Bernardetia sp. MNP-M8: one gene and its partner. The protein of the gene in region 2 binds, or shares a complex with, the protein of the main gene of each other region. Links are inferred from orthologs where the notes say so. Each region holds a gene or a part of one and is shown on either strand. Other genes may lie near its edges.

Region 1 (3,783 bases), 2.0 Mb from region 2 along the record:
CAGAAGTAAGTAAAAAATTGTATTTTTTCATAGTAAAATAATATAGTTAAATTAAAAATAGTTTATCACTTTACGAAGAATTAATATAAAATGTCGCACAACCTTATTATTTTCATAAAAAAAAGACCATTTTTCAAAAAATGAAAAATGGTCTTTGTAGTTATTTTATATTAGTCAAAGGCAAGTCTTTTGACCTACAAATAAATTCTTACTTCACATCAAAAGCCTCATCAACGATAGCTTGTTGTGTTTTGGCATGAACTTTTGAATAACCTGTTGCTGGAGAAGCACTTGCTTTTCTTGAAATAACATTCAATGTCGGACGTTTTTCTTCAATCCATTCTTTATAAAGCATACGCAAAACAAAAAGCCATGCTCCCATATTTTCAGGTTCTTCTTGTACCCAAACAACTTCTACTTTCTTACCATATTTATTAATTTCTTCATAAATACGCTTTTTAGGGAAAGGATGAAGCTGCTCTACTCGTACAATTGCAACATCTTTGCGTTCTTCTTTTTCTTGTCTGTCTAATAAATCATAATATACTTTACCAGAACAAAGAAGAACTCGTTTTACATTTTTCTTATCTGCATACTCATCTCCATATACTTCTTCAAATTTTCCATCTGTAAAATCTTCAATTGGAGAAACTACTTTTGGATGTCTTAAAAGAGATTTTGGAGACATCAAAACACAAGGTTTACGGAAATCCCAAGCCATTTGACGACGCATCAAGTGGAAGAAATTTGCAGGTTTTGTTACATTAGCAACAATAATATTGTATTCTGCTGAAAGTTGCAAGAAACGTTCAGGACGAGCATTTGAGTGTTCAGGCCCTTGCCCTTCGTAACCGTGAGGAAGCAAAAGAACCAAACCAGTTGTACGTTGCCATTTTGTTTCACTACTCGTAATGAATTGGTCAATCATGATTTGCGCTCCGTTGGCAAAATCTCCAAACTGAGCTTCCCAAATTGTGAGAGCATTCGGATTTGCCATAGCATAACCAAACTCAAAACCTAAAACGCCATATTCAGAAAGAAGAGAATTATAAATATCAAAAGGAGGTAAATCTTCTCCATCTTTTCCTTCTAAGTGATTAAGATTGTTGTAAGTTTCGTTTGTTTCTGCATCGCTCAAAACAGCATGACGATGTGAAAACGTACCTCTACGAACATCTTGTCCTGTAAAACGGACAGTATGACCATCCAAAATAACAGAACCATACGCCAAAAGTTCGGCACTTGCCCAATCTAAAACTTTATCTTCAAAGAACATTCTATTTCTTTCAGAAAGTAATTTATCAATCTGTTTTAAAGGATTAAAACCTTCTGGAATAGTCGTAAGTGCTTTACCAACTTTATCAATATGTTCTTGTGTAATTGAAGTTTTTGGAGAAACATCAAAATCTTCTGCTTCAGAGCGACGCATGTTTTTCCAAACTTGTTCTAATTCTTGATATTCGTAAGGAAGTGGTTTTTGTCTAACATCATCTAAGCGTTCTTGCAGCATTTTTTTGAAAGATTTTTCCATGTCTTTCGCAAGTTTGCTAGTAATATCTCCTTCTTTTGTCAATTTTTCTATATATAATTTTCTAGGATTTGGATGTTTTCCTATCAAATTATATAAATGAGGTTGTGTAAATTTTGGTTCATCTGCTTCATTATGACCATAACGACGATAACAAACCATATCTACATACACATCTTTATGGAATTTCTGACGGTATTCAGTTGCTAATTTTACAGCAAAAACAACAGCTTCAGGATCATCCCCATTTACATGAATCTCAGGAGTTTCTGTAAGTTGTGAAATATCTGTACAATAGTTTGAAGAACGACCATCATAAAAATCTGTTGTAAAACCAACTTGATTATTGATTACAAAATGGATTGTTCCACCTACTGTATAGCCTTCTAATTCAGACATTTGAGCTACTTCATAGACAATTCCTTGTCCTGCAAGAGCTGCATCGCCATGAATAATAATTGGTAGAGCCTTCTTTTTATCTCTTCCATGCAAATAATCTAATTTTGCACGAGTATAACCCTGCACTACTGGAGCAACAGCTTCTAAGTGAGAAGGATTTGGAGCAAGACGTAAATACACTTTTTCTCCATTTGGAGTTTCTACTTGTGAAGAATAACCCATGTGATATTTCACATCGCCATCTCCCAAACCTAAAAGTTCGTCAGAAACATTTCCTTCAAATTCGTTAAATACTTGAGCATAGGTTTTGCCCATAATATTTACCAAAACATTGAGACGACCACGGTGAGCCATTCCAATTACTACTTCTTCTACTCCTAGTTTTGCTCCTTCATTAATAATGGCATCAAGAGCTGGAATAGTTGATTCTCCTCCTTCTAAAGAGAAACGTTTTTGACCTAAATATTTAGTATGCAAAAAGTTTTCGAATACAGATGCTTCATTGAGTTTCTGTAAAATACGTTCTTTTTGTTGATGGTCTAATTTGAATTTTGGATAATCTACTTCTACTTTTTTTCTGAACCAATATTTTACATCAGGTTCACGGATAGACATAAACTCAAAACCAATTCCACTCTCATAAATCATTTTCAAACGATCAATGATTTCTTGAAGGGTTGCTTCTCCAATTCCAATTTCGTTTCCTGCTCTAAATTTTTTGCTTAAATCAGCTTCTGTAAAACCAAAATCTTCTAGTTTCAAACGTGCATGTCGGTCTCTACGAGGACGAACTGGGTTTGTTTTGGCTTGCAAGTGTCCACGCAAACGATAGCCATCAATTAGTTTTTTGACAGAAATTTCTTGTTTTAGTTTGTCTTCATCAAGACCAGCAGGAAGTGAGTCGGCAAAACTTTTTTGATTTACGGTTTCTGTACCAATAGCGTGTCCGTTTGAGCCATTTTTATTTGTTTTGGTAACTTCTCCTGTTTCAGTGTCATACTCTGACATTGAAAATTCAAAGCCTTCAAAAAATCGTTGCCAACTAGCATCTACCGAATTTGCATCTTTTTGATAATCTTGATACAATCCTTCGATATACGAGTTTTCGGCATTGGAAAGGTATGAGAGTTTGTCCATTTTTTTGGGTTATATTTATAAAAAAAGCATTTATTAGACACTCTTTTTCTAGTTTTTTACTAGTCTTATACTCTTGAATTTCTTATTGAATAAGAAATTATGAAATTTAGAACGAAATTACAATAAAGTGTTCTATTTTACAAAGAATTGAAAACCCATACTCATAAAAGAACAAAAAACCTGTAATTTTTTAGGTTACAATTTTATGAAAATCCATTTTTGAATTACTTCTTCTATAATAAACCCCAGAGTCTAACCGTATTATTTCGTGAGTTGAAAACTTAGAAAAACCCCAAACAGGTTCATTAAATTTTGAGTAAATAGTTCGTTTTTTAGTAATTAAGTTAAGAACAGAAACACATCTATTACCCATTTCAGCGATATAAAGTTTGTTTTCAACTCTATTAATTTCCTCTGGAAAACTCAATGGACTATATTCCTCATAAGGAATTCCCAGCTCAAATATAGTATCACCTGTATTTATATTTTTACAAAGAACAACCTGTCCTGCTCCTGTTGCTATCCATAAGTTTTCCAAAGAGTCATCTAATTGAATTTGATATGGCGTAAAACCTTCAAAAAAGTCTTTTTTTACTTCTATCAAAACTCCTTTTCTATCGAATATTTTCAAATCATTTTGCTGATAGAATGCAACAATTATTTTATTTGGCGTGACACAATAGCTATACCCTAGTAGTTTGAATAAATTGAAATTATAA
Region 2 (3,265 bases):
ACTTTATTCTTCTAGAGAAAAAAGAGCTATAAAATACAAATTAATTGCTGAATTTGAAGATAGAAATATTTATCAAGCTGATAGAATTGCTGATATTTTAGTTGATACAGGATTGAACGAATACACAGAACTCTATGAACCCTTTTTAGAATTACCTAAGGCTGTAGAATTTTTTCATTCCATCTATGAAATATCTACAATTATGAAAAGTAATACAACTGTCAGAATTGCAACTGAAAAAGCTTCAAAAATTATTATTACTCTCAAAAATTTTTCTCGTCAAGATCATACAGGAGAAAAGAAACCTACTAGTATTAATGAAAGCTTAGAAAATACATTGATTTTATATCAAAATAAACTCAAATATGGAATTGAGGTAATTAGAGAAATGGAAGATTTGCCTTTAATAAATGCCTATGAAGACGAACTAGCACAAGTTTGGACAAACTTGCTTCATAATGCTATTCAAGCCATAGATACTAGCAAGAATAAGAAAGGCAAAATATATATGACTACCAAAAAGCAGGAAAATAAAATTCTTGTTTCAGTAAGAGATACAGGAAAAGGAGTGCCAGATGAAGTCAAACAAAAAATATTTGATGCTTTCTTTACTACCAAACCAGTAGGAGAAGGAAGTGGATTAGGACTTAATATTGTCAGAAAAATCATTGAAAAGCATGACGGCAAAATTTGGTTCGAAACCGAAAATATAGGTGAAAATACAGGTACGACTTTCTTTGTAGAACTACCTATAAAATAAATTCTCATCATAAATCTCAGTAAATTTCAACAAAAAAGCCTTTACAAAATGATTGTAAAGGCTTTTTCATAACTCTATTGCCGTTGTTGGTGTCTCACCAACGACATCATTACAAAATCTAAACTCCCAAAAGTAATCTTGAAGGATCTTCAATCAATTCTTTGATTCTGTAAAGGAAAGTTACAGATTCTTTTCCATCTACGATTCTGTGGTCATAAGAAAGAGCGATATACATAATTGGACGAATTTCTACTTTTCCATCAATCGCAACAGGACGCTCAACAATATTATGAAGTCCTAAAATAGCTGATTGAGGAGCATTAATGATTGGAGTAGAAAGCATTGAGCCAAAAATACCACCATTTGTGATAGTAAATGTTCCACCAGACATTTCGTCTATAGTAAGTTTTCCATCTCTAGCCTTTACAGCCAAACGAACCACTTCTTTTTCTACACCTGCAAAAGAAAGCTGTTCTGCATTACGAATAACAGGAACAACCAAACCACGAGGAGAAGAAACTGCAATCGAAACGTCAGCATAATTATGATATAATATCTCATCATTATTATCACCTGTAATTTGAGCATTTACCCCAGGAATTTCCATAAGTGCCATCGTTACAGCTTTTGTAAAGAAAGACATAAATCCTAAACCTACTTCATGCGTTTCCTTAAATTTATCTTTGTATTTTTTACGCATTTCCATAACAGCCGACATATCTACTTCATTAAAAGTAGTAAGCATTGCTGTTTGATTTTTTGCAGCTACCAAACGTTTGGCAATTGTTTTGCGAAGCGAAGACATACGTTCTACATTCGTACTACGGTCGCCTTGTGTTTCAGCACTTGATGGTGCTTTATCATCTTTCTTAGAAGATGCAGGAGCTTTTGGTTGAGAAGGAGCAGATGTAGAAGATGATTTTTGGGCATTTTGAGCATCTTCTTTTGTTATTCTGCCATCTCTTCCTGTTCCTTTTACATCTCTTGCATCAATTCCTTTTTCAGCTAACATTTTTGAAGCAGCAGGAGAAGCATGTCCTTTTGCATACCCTGAATCCTCACTAGAATACATATCACTATTTGGAGCATTTGATGCGCTTGTAGTTTCTTTACTTGAACTAGAAGAAGAACCACTTCCACCCATTTCGATTTTGGCAAAATCGTCTCCAATAGCAAGTGTAGAGCCTGCTTCTACCATGTGAAATACTTTTCCAGCTTTCTCAGCAGGAACTTCAAAGTTTGCTTTATCAGATTCTAATTCACAGATTGGGTCATCCAATTCTACTTCTTCGCCATCTTCTACAAGCCAGTTTGCCAATACTACTTCCGAAATAGATTCGCCTACTGTCGGAATTTTCATGATAAATGTCTCTGCTTTTGCTGTATCTTGTTTTGGAGTTTCTTTTGTTTCTGATTTGGTTTCTTCTTTAGTTTCGCTGCCATTTTCTCCCTCTTCGATTACACAAAGAAGTGCGCCTATTTCTAAAGTATCGCCAGCTTCTGCTTTGAACCTTATGATTCCATCAGCTTCAGCAGGAACTTCAAAAGTTGCTTTATCAGATTCTAATTCACAGATAAGGTCGTCCATTTCTACGTGGTCGCCGTCTTCTACAAGCCAGTTTGCGATGACTACTTCTGTGATAGATTCGCCAACAGTAGGTATTTTCATTTCTTTTGCCATATCGTATTAGGAGTTTTGTCGTTACAGTTTTTTTGGTTGTTTTCTCAGGTTTATCAAGAATTTATGTATAAAATTCAAAATAGACTACAATAGTTTAAATATACTTCAAAAATACTAAAAAATTGTGATAAATGATACCACTTGTATTTTGAAGTTTAGAGATGAAAATAAACTAGGCTCTAAATAATTCTTTTAACCAATCAACAAATAGTTGGCAGTTTTCTTCGTCAGTAGTCAAATAATTCACTGTAATGGCTTGTCCCATTGGAGTATATTTTTCTTGAAGAGCAAGCCATGCATGGATTCTAGTTTTTGATTTATGTGTTTCGCTATATCTGTTCAATCCTTGTTTTTCTATTTCTTCTAAATGCTTATCCACGAAAGGTAAAAGTTTATCGTCTTTGGGAATCAAAAATTGTATAAAATCTTCTACCATTCCATCAGTTTTATTGTTTGGCATTATCCAAATACCAATTCTTATTTCTTCAAAATCTTGAATAAAACCACTTTCAGAAATAGAATTGGGAAGTATAATATTTTCCTTAGCAAATTCTGTTTTGATACTTTGCCAACGACTTTGTAGCTGTGTATCTGCATCGACAACAATGCCTAATGTATGAATAGATGCTTGTTTCAAGCGAACTGAAATTTGAGAGATTAACTTTTCAATTCCTTGGCTATCTTCGACTTTGAAATTTTGTTTCAAATCAAATTTTCCACACAATGCCCAAATAACATTTTGGTCATCTTTTCCTTCGACAAGTAATTGTTGTGTTGTATTTTTCATTCAATTATCTTATTTCAATATTTTGGTCAGTAGCTAT

Evidence for each region.
Region 1: odhB (region 2) and V9L04_RS18385 share a complex: the UniProt entries of both Bacillus subtilis proteins name them as parts of the 2-oxoglutarate dehydrogenase (OGDH) complex. The link is inferred for Bernardetia sp. MNP-M8 from one-to-one orthologs.

Annotation. Positions count from the first base shown.
Region 1 is NZ_CP147012.1:4,543,865-4,547,647, reverse strand. What follows is about bases 9-3,459. They hold V9L04_RS18385 (2-oxoglutarate dehydrogenase E1 component), read right to left. Parts: upstream 3,065-3,459; coding sequence 209-3,064; downstream 9-208. Other genes in these bases: V9L04_RS18380 (hypothetical protein), read right to left, coding at 3,255-3,459; V9L04_RS18390 (hypothetical protein), read right to left, coding at 9-31. In the rest of the region: more of V9L04_RS18390, read right to left, coding at 1-8; more of V9L04_RS18380, read right to left, coding at 3,460-3,783. UniProt on the Bacillus subtilis protein: E1 component of the 2-oxoglutarate dehydrogenase (OGDH) complex which catalyzes the decarboxylation of 2-oxoglutarate, the first step in the conversion of 2-oxoglutarate to succinyl-CoA and CO(2).
Region 2 is NZ_CP147012.1:2,577,885-2,581,149, reverse strand. What follows is about bases 161-3,093. They hold odhB (2-oxoglutarate dehydrogenase complex dihydrolipoyllysine-residue succinyltransferase), read right to left. Parts: upstream 2,442-3,093; coding sequence 879-2,441; downstream 161-878. Other genes in these bases: V9L04_RS10670 (DUF3226 domain-containing protein), read right to left, coding at 2,614-3,093; V9L04_RS10680 (PAS domain-containing protein), read left to right, coding at 161-760. In the rest of the region: more of V9L04_RS10680, read left to right, coding at 1-160; more of V9L04_RS10670, read right to left, coding at 3,094-3,228; V9L04_RS10665 (AAA family ATPase), read right to left, coding at 3,233-3,265. UniProt on the Bacillus subtilis protein: E2 component of the 2-oxoglutarate dehydrogenase (OGDH) complex which catalyzes the second step in the conversion of 2-oxoglutarate to succinyl-CoA and CO(2).